Regions from separate parts of the Guptibacillus hwajinpoensis genome, predicted to be linked through region 3. Evidence: riboswitches for the same ligand, from Rfam matches in the RefSeq annotation. Region 3 holds a riboswitch; each other region holds the start of a gene.

Region 1 (3,433 bases), 820 kb from region 3:
CGGGCAACCTTTATCCAAGCAGCTAGAAGCTCTTGCTAAACAGATTGATCTTGAAGAACCAATCATTAAACTCGGGCAACAAATGGGAAAAGGGAGCAACTTGAACAACTTGCTCTGTCTCGAGAAAGAAACAAGCGAAGAAACCGCAAATCTTATTATTGATTTATTAGACTCATTGATCGAATACTTGTACATTCTTCCCCAGCGAATTGTCAATCTTCAAAAGCAGATTGAAGGATAGCAAAAAGACAGGCTCCTCGATAATGAAGGAGCCTGTCTTTTCTATTTACTCTTTGATCGTTCACACTTAAATTTATGTCTTTCCTACAGCTTCTTCCTTTTTCTTAAATCCCGGATAGTTAATTGAAATCGCTACGATACCCGCCACAGCAATTAAAATAGGATAAATAGAATACGGCAGCAGCGCAAGTGGCGAAATGGACGCAAGACCGGCAGCCGCAAGTACCTGGGCGCCATATGGCAGCATCCCCTGCACACTTCCGGAAAAAATATCAAGAATGCTGGCTGATTTTCGCGGATCAACCCCATATTCTTCTGAGATATTCTTCGCAAGTGGTCCACCCATAATGATGGAGATCGTATTATTTGCAGTCGATAAATCAAGCACACTTGCAAGCCCGGCTATTCCAAACTCAGCTCCTCGACGCGAGTTTACTCTGCTTAAAATTTTATCAAGCACGTATTGAATCCCGCCATTGTGCTTAATTACCTCGATCATACCGCCGATGATAAGAGCAATCATTGCCAGGTCTTCCATACCTTTAATGCCTTCCGTAATCGTAGAAACAAGACCGTTCATTCCAAATGAACCATTGTACAGTCCTACAATCCCTGCAAATACCGTGCCACTAACGAGTACAATAAGGACATTGACTCCAGCGATTGCAGCCGCCAGCACACCTAGATAAGGGATAATTGTGATAAATTCAAAAGCACGATCGCCACCGACTGTAGCGTGTGCTCCCATCGTCATCACGCCATAGATGATGGTGGTGATGACTGCTGCAGGAAGAACGATGAGAAAGTTCACTTTGAACTTGTCTTTCATTTGTGTATTTTGCGTTCGCACTGCCGCGATCGTTGTATCGGAAATCATGGAGAGGTTATCCCCAAACATTGCTCCACCAATCACCGCTGATAAAGCAAGGGCTGGTGCGACACCTGTCTGTTCAGCAATCCCAATTCCAATTGGAGCGAGTGCCACAATCGTCCCCATTGACGTACCCATCGAAATGGATATAAAGCAACCGATCAGAAACAGGCCGACAATTAAAAGATTTGCAGGCAGGATTGAAATGCCCAGATTTACAATGGAATCTACCGCTCCAATCTTCTCAGCTGTTCCTGCAAAAGCTCCAGCTAGCAAAAAGACAAGAATCATCAAAATGATGTTTGAATTACCCGCACCGCGGCAAAACACCTCAACCTTCTTCATAAAACTTTCTTTTTGATTCATAGATAGCGCTACTCCTGCTGAAATCAATGAGGCAAGAATCACCGGCATACTATAAAAATCTTTTGTAATAATTGCTGTCCCAATAAAAAGTACAATAAATACGCCAAGCGGCAGCAATGCCAGGCCATTTCCTTTTATCTGATCGTCCATTGTCTCTATCTCCTTCTTCTGTCTACTTCATTACAGTTACACTAAAAAAGCCCACTTCAAGAGAAGAGGGCCTTACTCTTATCTCTCAAGATTTCTCTTGCTGGAAGCAGCACCTTTCTGATCAACAGAGGTTGCTGAAGCTTCATTGGGCCAGGTCCCTTCACTTCTCTTAATAAGTAATATGCAGTTATCAACGAACAGCAGTGTAGCACGCATTATTCTGATGAGTCAACTGTGAATGACTGGGATATAAAAAAACTCCTTTGATAAAGGAGTTTGATCCTAGCTGATTTCGTGCTAACGTGCCAGGAATCGTTCGATATCTTTCATAATTAATTGTGGACGTTCTTCAGGAAGAAGGTGCCCAGTTTTTTCATAAATGATTAACTCCGCATTTGGTAAATCTTCACTTAAGCGTTTCCCCACCTTGAGTGGCACCACTCGATCTTCCTGGCCCCAAATTAACAGGCTAGGTGTATGAATTTGTTTCAGTTCTGCCTCAGAAAGGTCGCCTTCACGATCACGAATCATTCTTACTAGCGAACGAAAAATGCCTTCATTGAAAAACGGCTGAATGTAGCCATCCATCATCTCTTCGTCAATCAGCTTTGAATCATAAACGCAATTCAATAAATTTGCTCTTACTCCTTTGCGGTACAGCCAGCGTTTCAAATATACAGAGAAAAACGGTAGATAAGAAGTGTAAACGAGACTTTGCTTTGCTTTCTCAAGGTATCCAGAGCTGCAAAGCAAGATGTTTCTGCTAACGAGGTTACTCTTTATAGCGGAAGCTCGCATCGCCACCTGCCCTCCCATTGAATGACCAATCATAACCGTCTGTTCAACAGAAAGCCTTTCAAGCAGTTCCACTACCACTTCTGCATAATTCTGGTAGGAGTGAACGAAACAGTTTGATTTCTCACTTCGTCCAAATGGCGGAAGGTCGATAGCAACTACCGTATACCCTTTTGTAAGTAATGGGATCAGTCTTCGAAAGCTGAAGCTCGAAGATAAAAAGCCGTGAAGGAGAGTAATAACGGGTCGGTCCGTCGCTTTATTATTTTTATAATACTCATAGTGAATGTCAATGCCTTTAATGTTTTCTTTGTAATGGTTAAGGTGCTCAGCTAATAACATCTCTTATCTCACTCCGGATTTTGGTTTATACCTATTTTACCCGGTTTTACGAATGAAAAACTTTTCTCTTCATGGGGAGTACTACCATTCTACCTCGCTTCCACATGAACAAGATCTGTTAGTGGAATCCTTCTTTTCTTCTCAGTGTCATCAATAATGCGAAACTCACGGTTAAGCTGATCGAAATAATGAACATAGCCATGTATAACATAGGTTTCACCGTCTTTAAAATAATAAAAATATAGCGGGCGATGAAACGCCATCGCTTCACAAATCACTTCATTTATCTCTTCTATTTTCTGTTCATCCAATACTGGTTTATCTTCTTTTCGTTCTGCCGCCTTCCAACCTCTCAGCTCTTTCACATGCTCTGGTAACATCATTGACGTCCATTTAATATTTCCACGATCGCGAATCACGTGCCAGCAACTCCTTTCTACGCTTTGTGACCTCCGACAAGTTTACTTCTATGCAGTGCTGTACCTCCCTTTGTATAGGAAACCGCGCGCAGCAGCGCATCTGAACCGTATTTCTCTCTGATTGAATCCATTACATATCCAAGGTCGTGCTGTTTCGGTCGTTTTTCGTTAAAGAGATCCAGCTGCACTTCTTCATCATCACAAATGTTAGAAAGGCTAATGGAAATTTTCCGAACGGTTCTTCGCTCAT
Region 2 (3,433 bases), 670 kb from region 3:
GATTACAGCAGGTGTGAAGGATGCAGATATCTATGTAACGGCTCCTACTGAAGTTTCAGGAACAGCTGCCCTTACAGGATTGATTAAAGCGTATGAGCTAAGCTCGGATGAAGTGATTCCTGAAGAACAAAAGCAGGTAGCAAATGAGGAGCTTGTAACAACTGCGAAATTAAGTGATAGTATCGGTGCTGATAAAGCAACAGAATTAATGACAAAGATTAAAGATGATATCGCCACTAATCCCCCTGAAACGGAAGAAGATCTTAGGGAACGAATCAAACAAATTGCAAGTGACTCTGGCATTGAATTAACCGGGGAGGAGCTTGATGGACTAGTGGCATTATTTAATCGAATGAAGAATCTTGACATCGATTGGGATCAAATGAAAGGTCAGTTAGAGAACGCAAGGGAAAACCTTGATGAATTCTTGAATAAAGAAGAAACACAATCATTTATTCAAAAAATTATTGATTTCTTTATCGCGCTTATTGATGGTATAAAAGGGGTATTTAAATCGTAAAGTGACATTGAACTGAAACTTTTCCTGCTTGTAATCGTATAAGGAGAGAAGGAAAAAGGAGGGAGCGAAGATGGAAATTCTATCGTTGCCAGCTATAGGTTTTCTAGTCGTACTGCTTAGCGTACTTTTTTTGTTTGGTGAATTGCTTGTTCGTGTAAAAGGGATTTTTGGTGTCATTGGGATTCTCATGTTAACGTTCTACTTTAGTTTCCATCTCACGTCATTACCTTCCATGCTATGGATGGGGCTTGTTTTTGCGGTTGGTCTCGCTTTAGTCATTCTCGATGGAAAGCTATTGAATGATGGAACTTTTGGGTTAATCGGTTTATTAATGATGGTCACGGCTGTCGCGATTCCCTCTCCATCTTTTCTATACGGTCTGCTTGTTTCGAGTGGCTTTTTGATGGGTACGGCTGCTTCTTTTCTATTTCTACGTGTTTTTCCAGCGCGTTCAATGTGGACTAAAATGACGTTGAAGGACCGATTGAGCAGTGATATGGGGTATAATTCTATGAATGAGGGGTACAAAGAATTAATTGGTAAAACCGCTACGACGATTACTCCATTCAGACCGAGCGGTACAATTCAATTGAATGAGAATAAATATAGTGCTATCTCAGCAGGAAGCTGGATCGATTCAAATGTCCAGGTTGTAATTACATCTGTTGATGGAACACGCATTGTAATCGAAGAACAAAAAGAGAAAAGTAAAAGACATCCAGTCTAATGGATATAGGCCTCGGGTCATGGATCCGAGGCTTAAATTATTAACTTTTTCTAATCCGTTTATCCCGATCTCTAAACTAGGGTTGACATATTGTTAGATAATAGTTAAGATTTAGAAAATAACTTATCAAGAGAGACCGAGGGACTGGCCCGATGACGTCCAGCAACCTGCCACCAGGCAAGGTGCTACTTCCAGCAAAATGGAGTCCATTTTGGAAGATAAGGTGAATCAAGGTAACCTGATCTGTCTTTCCAATTTGGGAAGGCTTTTTTAGTTATTAAGCCTCTCCTACTCATCAAATGTAATTAAGGGGGGTTTCTAAATGAAAAATGAGAAACAGAATTTTAAAGATGTTGCCGAGCGAATTGAGAAGATGCTCAGTACACTTAAGTATGGATCCATTACTCTGGTTGTACAGGATGGAAAAGTCATACAGCTTGAGAGACAGGAGAAGGAACGGATTTACTAAAAGCGCTGACTAGAAAAACTAGAGGCGGTTCTAACGATACTCGTTAGAATCGTCTTTTTATATGTTTCAAAAGGAGGTTTTGGTATGGAATGGTTATATGAAAATTGGTCAGGGGAAATTCCTTTTTTTGACAGTAACTCAAAAACTAAAGGAGCACTTGAGGTCCTTGATTGGGCTTATGCTACGTATCAAGACGATATTGTCTATGCCTGTAGTTTTGGGGTGGAAGGCGTTGTATTGATTGATTTAATTTCACAAGTAAATGAGAAGGCTGAAATCGTCTTCCTTGATACGGGTCTACATTTCGATGAGACATATGAACTCATTGAGCAGGTGAAAGCAAGATACCCAAATCTACGGATCAAATTAAAGAAACCAGAGCAATCAGTTGATGAACAAGCAAAGACATATGGTGAGGCACTGTGGGAGCGTAATCCTTCTCAGTGCTGTAATCTTAGAAAAATTATTCCTTTGAATGAAGAATTACAGGGAGTTAGCGCCTGGATTTCAGGCCTTAGAAGAGAGCAATCTCCCTTGAGACAATCGACTGAATTCTTGAATAAAGATTCTAAATTTGAAGCTATTAAAGTTTGTCCACTTATTCATTGGACCTGGAAAGAGATCTGGCGTTACGTGTATGAGAATGATTTACCTTATAACCAATTACATGATCAAGGGTACCCGAGCATTGGATGTGAGGTTTGTACAGCTAAAGTGCTAGAAGGAAGTGACTCCAGGTCGGGACGATGGGCAAATCAGGAGAAAACGGAATGTGGATTGCACCTTGATTCTGCTTCAAATAGGTGACGCTCATGAGCATTCTTGTTATTATCGTTGCTATGTTTTTTGCCATGAATATCGGGGCAAGCGGGGCGGCTGCTTCCATGGGGGTAGCTTATGGAGCAGGTGCTATTAAACGGAGAACGACAGCCTTATCTATATGTGCGATAGGAATTCTTGCAGGGGCAGCCTTTGGTGGAGGAGACGTTATTAAAACGATAGGGAGCGGGATTATTCCTTCTTCGATTCTAAGTGTTAAAGTAATCCTTATTATCTTTATAGCGGCGACAACAGCGCTGTTTTTAGCGAATATGATGGGCATTCCGTTATCTACAAGTGAAGTCACAGTAGGTGCAGTTGTCGGTGTTGGGATTGCCTATCGCGCACTTTATTTCTCAAACATCATTGTTATTATGCTACTCTGGCTGGTAATACCGGTTGTCGCCTTTGTAATGGCGCTCCTCGCTGGAAAGCTCGTATTAATTCTTAAAAGGCGGAGAAAAGTGACTCCAGGCTGGCAACGTGTATTGGGGGTACTACTTATTGTAGCAGGATTTCTGGAGGCTTTCTCTGCAGGAATGAACAACGTTGCAAACGCAGTAGGACCTCTTGTAGGAGCGGGGCTACTCTCACTATCAACTGGAGCATTGTTAGGCGGAGCGTTTGTTGCGCTTGGAGCGCTTGTTTTCGGCAGCAGGGTTATTGAAACAAATGGTTATCGGATAACCAGCTTCTCACTTGGGGAGGGTTTTGCCGTGTCGAGTACAAGTGCTGGTCTTGTAATCGGTGCATCGCTCTTTGGTATTCCAGTTCCGCTCACACAGATTACAACTTCATCTATTATTGGAATCGGAACTGCAAAAGATGGGTTTCAACTCTGGCAAAAAGATGTCATTACACGAATGTTGAAAGTCTGGGTAGTTTCACCAGTTTTTTC
Region 3 (3,433 bases):
GAAAAAGATTTCGAGGAAGAACTCATTTTAGATGATTCGAATAGGCAACTGAATGAAGTGACAAAGGAAAGCGTTCCTTCGAAAGAACAGGAGCAAGAATCGAGTAACCAGCAGCAAGAACCTAATAAGGAAACAACGAAACCGGTCAAGAAAGACGATGATGGAACAGACAAAGCAGTCGTCAAGGAAGATAGAGATACTGATACTGAAGTTATAAAAGCGCAACAAGAAATGAAAGAAAACGAAAAAAAAACTGAAAGTAAAGTAAAGAAAGACGCTGAAAAAGAAGCCCAGAAAGAAGAGAAAGAAGCTGAAAGGGAAGAAAAGAAAGCCGAAAAGGAAGAAAAACAACTTAAAAAAGCTCAATTGAAAGAAAAAAGAGAATTAGAAAAAGATATGAAGAAGAATGAGAAACGAGTAAAGCAAGGAAACTCAGATCAGTCTGAGGAAGAAAACAAAGAGAAAAAATGATTCATGCTATTATTTTATATTTTATGACTAGAAAGCCAGAGGGGGTTCCCCTGGCTTTTTAGCGTTTTAAAACTATTCCATAATGGCAGGTAATGCTTTCACAATATCCATGAAAGAAGATTGGTCATTAAAAACGTGAGTTATGTTGTGGTTTTTATCTATTAATACTGTGGTTGGGACACCTGCGCATCCATATGCTTCATACGTTTCACGGCCATTATCTGCTAGTACGGGGAAAGGAAGGCTATTTTTACTAGCGAAGTCTTGACCAGCGTCAGATGAACGCTCTCGTCCGGTTACATTGATGGTTAAGAAACCAATAGTATCTGGATCAGCGTGTTGATAGAACTGTTCTTTCATCGGTAAGTCCTGCATGCAGTCAGGACACCATGAAGTCCAGAAGGTGAGCATCACTGGTTTACCGGTATAGTCTGATAATCGGACCGGATCACCGCTTCTTATTTCCTTTAATTCAAAACATGGAGCTTTCAAGGCTATTCTCCTCTCATAATTGTCATGTAAACACCTTATCAAATTTCTAGTTCTAATCAAATGGTTCGTATCGTAGACTGTTTTTAATAAAAAATTCACTCTCAAATAAATCAAAATTCGGAAAAAGTTTGACACTGATACGTCACATTGCTAAAATAAACACAATTAAATGAAAACGAAATATTCTTACTTATCTAGAGAGGCGGAGGGACTGGCCCTATGAAGCCCGGCAACCGTCAAACCATTCATGGTTTGAAAAGGTGCCAAATCCTGCAGGAGAAATCCTGAAAGATAAGCGGAGCTGATTAATTAATCAAGCCTCTCTGTCTTTCAGAGGGGCTTTTTTTAGTTTTAAGAAAGATGAAGAGAACTGAAACCGATAACGTGAATGACAATTGCCGTTGAAAGGAGTGGTAGGGGTTTGGACAGAGAGACAAGATACGAGGATTCACACGTTTCCATAGGGTCATTTGTACTTGAATCCGGTGAGGAGCTTCCTCACGTTGAACTCGCTTACGAGCGAGTTGGTCCTTCTGATGCACCAGTCATTCTTGTATGCCATGCACTAACAGGAAATCAATTTACAATAGGTGAAGATGAACCAGGCTGGTGGAAAGGATTAATTGGCAAAGGCAAGTACGTAGATACGTCAGAATTTCAGATCGTCACATTTAACGTGCTGGGAGGATGTAATGGTTCGACAGGGCCCTGCTCCATAAATCCGACAACAGGATTAGCTTATCAGGCCGACTTTCCTTTCATATCAGTAAGGGATATGGTTCATTCACAGAAACAAGCGCTAGAGCAATTAGGTATTCACCATTTGCACGCTGTAATTGGTGGGTCACTCGGAGGCATGCAGGTCCTGGAGTGGGGCATTCTTTATCCGGAGTGTATGGACCATCTTGTACCGCTCGCGGTGACACCTTCCCTGAGTGCCTATGGGATCGCGTATAATTCGATTTCAAGATTTGCGATCACAAAAGATCCGGAATGGAAAGAGGGCTATTATAATCTTGAAAAGCCGCCAGCTGCCGGACTCGCTACAGCAAGGATGATTGGTATGATTTCTTATCGAACAGATGACATGTTTCAAAAGAAGTTCGGTAGGAAAGTGAAGGGGAATCCTGGTGAGAGCCATACAGAAACCACTTATGATGTGGAGTCGTATCTTCACTACCAGGGGAATAAACTAGTTGGTCGTTTTGATGCGAATAGCTACTTATACTTACTGAAAGCAATGGATATGCACGATATAAGCAGAGGAAGAGACAGCATAGCAAAAGCAGCTAAGCTTATTCAGCCAAACGTGCTTGCTATTAGTTTTAAAGGAGATTTGATTTATCCACCTCATGAGTTAGAAAAAATGTTTAGTTTGGAAAGTATGGCGCACTTCTATATTGTTGATACAAAATTTGGTCATGATGGATTTCTCGTTGAATTCGATAAATGGGGACCGTTAATTAAACAACAGTTAAAAGAGACTTTGAAAATTTAAAGGAGTGATGTGAAATGGCAGAGAAACGTTATAATTTAGAAACGATTGGCATTCATGGAGGTTTACAGGCTGATCCTGCAACAGGCGCAAGAGCCCTACCGATTTATCAATCAAATGCTTACCGATTTAACAATACGGACCATGCGGCAGACCTATTTGCTTTGAAAGAAGAAGGGTTTATCTATTCACGCATTGGTAATCCGACAGTCGGTACGCTTGAAGAACGGATCGCCCAGCTTGAAGGTGGTGTGGGAGCATTAGGTCTCGCGAGTGGTATGGCTGCCATTACAACCGCGATATTGAATATTGCAAATAGTGGGGATGAAATTGTATCAGCTTCCACGTTATATGGCGGAACATACAATCTCTTTGCATCAACACTACCTAAATACGGTATTAAAACCAATTTCGTAGATCCCGAAAATCCTGAATCCTTTAGAGAGGCCATTACACCAAACACGAAAGCCATTTTCGCTGAAACGATCGGGAATCCTGGGCTTCATGTATTGGATATTGAGAAGGTCGCTGAAATCGCTCATGAAGCAGGGATCCCACTAATTATTGATAATACCTTTGCGACACCATACCTTTGCAGACCTATTGAACACGGGGCAGATATCGTAGTTCATTCTGCGACCAAATGGCTTGGCGGAAATGGTTCAACGATGGGTGGAATAATCGTAGATGCTGGTAAGTTCGACTGGAATTCTCCAAAGTTTCCAGGGTTCACTGAACCTGACCACACCTATCATGGTATCGTGTTTGCTGAGGCGCTTCCTGAAGCTGCCTATATTGTAAAGGCACGCGTTCAACTGTTACGAGACACGGGTGCTGCACTCAGTCCATTTAATGCCTTCCAAATCGCTCTAGGTGTTGAAACCCTCCACGTTCGAATGAAGGAACATGTGGCCAATACGCGTAAAATTGTCTCTTTCTTAAAAGACCATCCAGAAGTGGAGTGGGTTAGCTATC
Region 4 (3,433 bases), 1.5 Mb from region 3:
TTTCACGAAAATTTTAACAGGATGTGATTGACTTTGAAACACTTTGAACCATCAGAAGCACTTAAGCGGCTACCAGAACAATTTTTTGCAAAGCTTGCCGGGAAGGTAAATCATTATGTTGAAGCGGGGTATGACATTATTAACCTTGGTCAGGGGAACCCGGATCAGCCAACTCCTCAGCATATTATCGAATCACTACAAAAAGCTGCTGAAAAGCCCGCTTATCACAAATATCCACCCTTTCGTGGACAGCCTTTTTTGAAAAAGGCTGCAGCTGATTTCTATAAGCGTGAGTTCGGGGTCGATCTTGATCCTGAAAAAGAAGTGGCTGTACTATTCGGGGGGAAAGCTGGTCTTGTTGAGGTTAGCCAATGTTTGTTAAATAAAGGTGATCTGGCATTGGTTCCTGATCCAGGCTATCCTGATTACTGGTCGGGAGTAGCGATGGCGGAAGCAGATATGCACATGATGCCGTTACAAGAGCAGCATGATTTTCTACCGGATTATGAAGGGATTCCTGAGGAAGCACTTGAAAAAGCAAAACTTATGTTCTTGAATTACCCAAACAATCCGACAGCCGCACAGGCGACAGATGCCTTTTTCGATGAAACTGTTGCATTCGCGAACCGACATGACATTTGTGTTGTACACGATTTCGCTTATGGTGCTATTGGGTTCGATGGAAAAAGGCCAGTGAGTTTTCTAGAAACAGAAGGAGCGAAGGATGTAGGCATTGAAATTTATACGCTTTCGAAGACATACAATATGGCTGGATGGCGCGTAGGCTTCGCAGTCGGAAATCCATCTGTTGTTGAAAGCATTAACCTATTACAGGATCACTTTTATGTTAGTTTGTTTAGTGCTGTTCAAGAGGCAGCTGCAGAGGCGTTACTAGGTTCTCAATCTTGTGTAAGAGAGCAGCGCGACACGTATGAATCTCGTCGTAATGTACTGATTAAAGGATTGCACGATATTGGCTGGAATGTGAAAGCGCCTGCAGGCTCCTTTTTTTCCTGGTTAAAAGTACCCGATTCTTTTACTTCAGAAGAATTTGCCGATTATCTTCTTGAGCATGCGCAAATTGTGGTAGCACCTGGAAATGGCTTTGGAGAATATGGTGAAGGGTATGTACGCGTAGGACTGCTTACGTCGGAAGAAAGGCTTAAGGAAGCCGTGGAACGAATAAAAAGGCTCGAACTTTTTTGAATTCAGAAAAATCAAAAAAGGGATTGACAGTTTTTAGTGAGTCTGGCATAATTCGAATCAATTAATCTAATAGCAATACTCTTATCCAGAGAGGTGGAGGGACGAGCCCTGTGAAGCCCGGCAACCGATTTTCAAGTTTACTTGAAAACACGGTGCTAATTCTCGGCAGCAAAAGCTGGAAGATAAGAGGAGGAGCATAATGATTCAGGCCTCTTCCTCAGGAAGGGGCCTTTTTGTATGCGAATAAATCAGCAAGCAATTACGGTTGATCGAGCGAAAGGGATGACCAACATGGGAAATGTAATTGCCACGTATCTTGTAAAAGGCGATAAGAATTTATCACAGCGTGCAGAATCGATAGCGCTGGGACTGACGATCGGAACGTGGACCGATTTGCCTCAGCTTGAGAAAGAACAGCTTATAAAGCATAAAGGAGAAGTAGTTCGAGTCGGAGAGAAGGATGGAGATGGCATTATTGTTATTTCTTACCCTGCGCTTAACTTTAGTCCGGATCTTCCAGCCATACTGACAACAGTGTTCGGAAAATTGTCTCTAGATGGTGAAATTAAGCTCATTGATCTGGTTTTTTCAGAAGATCTTCTTAGACACTTTCCGGGTCCATCCTACGGAATTGGCGGCATTAGAAAGCTAACTGGCGTGAGGGATCGCCCCCTATTAATGAGCATCTTCAAAGGGGTTATTGGAAAGCCGCTTGATGAGCTGGTTCTACAAATGAAGCAGCAGGCGCTTGGCGGAGTAGATTTTGTTAAGGATGATGAAATTTTATTTGAAAATGATTTAACACCACTTGAAGAACGCGTCCCTGCCATGAAAAAGGTTCTGGATGAAACGGCAGAAGAGACAGGTAAGCGCACACGCTATGCCGTTAATTTAACTGGGAGAACGTTCGGTCTGAAAGATAAGGCTAAGCGAGCCATTGAACTTGGAGCTGATGCATTATTGTTCAATGTTTTTACATACGGATTAGACTCGCTGGAGTCACTTGCTGAAGATCCTGGAATAACCGTGCCAATAATGGCCCACCCTTCCTTTTCCGGAGCAATTGCAGGCTCCAGTTCATATGGACTCAGTTATTCATTGTTACTTGGTAAATTACTTAGAATAGCAGGTGCAGATTTTTCATTATTTCCATCGCCTTACGGAAGTGTTGCTCTCGAACGAAAAGAAGCGCTCGCTACGGCGACAGCTCTAACTGAAACATCATCATTGCGAGAAACCTTCCCGGTCCCATCAGCAGGCATTCATCCGGGTTTAGTACCATTGCTAATAAAAGATTTTGGAATAAACAGCGTTATCAATGCCGGTGGTGGCATTCATGGTCATCCTGGTGGAGCATGGGCAGGTGGAAAGGCATTTCGAGATGCAGTTCACGCCGTTTTATCTGATAAGTCTCTTGAAGATGCTGCAGAAGAGAGCGAAGAGTTAAAGGCAGCTCTTACGAAATGGGGAATGGCGGAGGCGGTACGATGAAAAAGCAAGTGATTTTTTGTGATTTTGATGGCACGGTCACGAACGGCGATAACATCATTTCACTGATGAAGAAGTTTGCACCAGATGAATGGGAACAGATCAAGGATCAAGTCCTTGATCAAACGCTCTCGATCAGAGAAGGAGTAGGGGCGATGTTTAGCTTAATCCCCTCAACCCTGCATGATGAGCTACTTAATTACTTGTTAAAGACGACAGAAATCAGACCTGGATTTGAAGAATTTGTTGCGTACACGAAACAGGAGGGGATTGATTTATACATCGTAAGTGGTGGGATTGACTTTTTTGTCTATCCACTTCTCGCCCCGTTTGATATTCCAGAGGGTCACATCTTTTGTAACGGTAGTGATTTTTCAAGCGAGACCATTACGATTACCTGGCCGAACCGCTGTGAAGATGACTGTCAGAATGACTGCGGTTGCTGTAAGCCTAGTATATTGAACCGTTTTGGTGATGAGTTTGAACGGATTGTTATTGGTGATTCTATTACGGATTTAGAAGCATCCAAGTTAGCTGACAGAGTGTATGCGAGAGATTATTTGTACGAGAAGTGTGCAGAACTTTCTATTCCTGCTGTCCCATTTGAAACGTTTTTCGATATTATTCAGCATGTGAAAGAAGAAAGGGCGGGGAGCCATGTTGCAGGAACGCTGGGAAGAACTAGCTGATATTAAAGACGATTTGGCAGAAAGAGATTGGTTTCCAGGAACGAGCGGGA

What was found. Region 3 has a riboswitch for S-adenosylmethionine ahead of metX (homoserine O-acetyltransferase MetX). Riboswitches for the same ligand answer to the same signal wherever they lie in the genome.
Region 1: linked by a shared signal. The riboswitch ahead of ABFG93_RS19815 (Na+/H+ antiporter NhaC family protein) and the one ahead of metX (homoserine O-acetyltransferase MetX) in region 3 are both predicted to bind S-adenosylmethionine.
Region 2: linked by a shared signal. The riboswitch ahead of ABFG93_RS18965 (YezD family protein) and the one ahead of metX (homoserine O-acetyltransferase MetX) in region 3 are both predicted to bind S-adenosylmethionine.
Region 4: linked by a shared signal. The riboswitch ahead of ABFG93_RS07710 (2,3-diketo-5-methylthiopentyl-1-phosphate enolase) and the one ahead of metX (homoserine O-acetyltransferase MetX) in region 3 are both predicted to bind S-adenosylmethionine.

Annotation. Positions count from the first base shown of each region.
Region 1 is NZ_CP156674.1:3,829,981-3,833,413, reverse strand. Features, by position in the region: gene ABFG93_RS19820 (hypothetical protein) at 1-241, shown strand, start outside; gene ABFG93_RS19815 (Na+/H+ antiporter NhaC family protein) at 314-1,627, opposite strand; SAM riboswitch class I at 1,703-1,806, opposite strand; gene ABFG93_RS19810 (alpha/beta fold hydrolase) at 1,925-2,764, opposite strand; gene ABFG93_RS19805 (YolD-like family protein) at 2,854-3,183, opposite strand; gene ABFG93_RS19800 (DNA polymerase thumb domain-containing protein) at 3,201-3,433, opposite strand, start outside.
Region 2 is NZ_CP156674.1:3,678,758-3,682,190, forward strand. Features, by position in the region: gene ABFG93_RS18955 (DUF1002 domain-containing protein) at 1-520, shown strand, start outside; gene ABFG93_RS18960 (NfeD family protein) at 591-1,247, shown strand; SAM riboswitch class I at 1,368-1,472, shown strand; gene ABFG93_RS18965 (YezD family protein) at 1,570-1,716, shown strand; gene ABFG93_RS18970 (phosphoadenylyl-sulfate reductase) at 1,801-2,523, shown strand; gene ABFG93_RS18975 (inorganic phosphate transporter) at 2,529-3,433, shown strand, end outside.
Region 3 is NZ_CP156674.1:3,005,089-3,008,521, forward strand. Features, by position in the region: gene ABFG93_RS15570 (anti-sigma factor domain-containing protein) at 1-471, shown strand, start outside; gene ABFG93_RS15575 (TlpA disulfide reductase family protein) at 544-963, opposite strand; SAM riboswitch class I at 1,151-1,261, shown strand; gene metX (homoserine O-acetyltransferase MetX) at 1,385-2,461, shown strand; gene ABFG93_RS15585 (O-acetylhomoserine aminocarboxypropyltransferase/cysteine synthase family protein) at 2,476-3,433, shown strand, end outside.
Region 4 is NZ_CP156674.1:1,514,979-1,518,411, reverse strand. Features, by position in the region: gene ABFG93_RS07715 (pyridoxal phosphate-dependent aminotransferase) at 34-1,206, shown strand; SAM riboswitch class I at 1,285-1,395, shown strand; gene ABFG93_RS07710 (2,3-diketo-5-methylthiopentyl-1-phosphate enolase) at 1,498-2,697, shown strand; gene ABFG93_RS07705 (2-hydroxy-3-keto-5-methylthiopentenyl-1-phosphate phosphatase) at 2,694-3,383, shown strand; gene ABFG93_RS07700 (methylthioribulose 1-phosphate dehydratase) at 3,352-3,433, shown strand, end outside.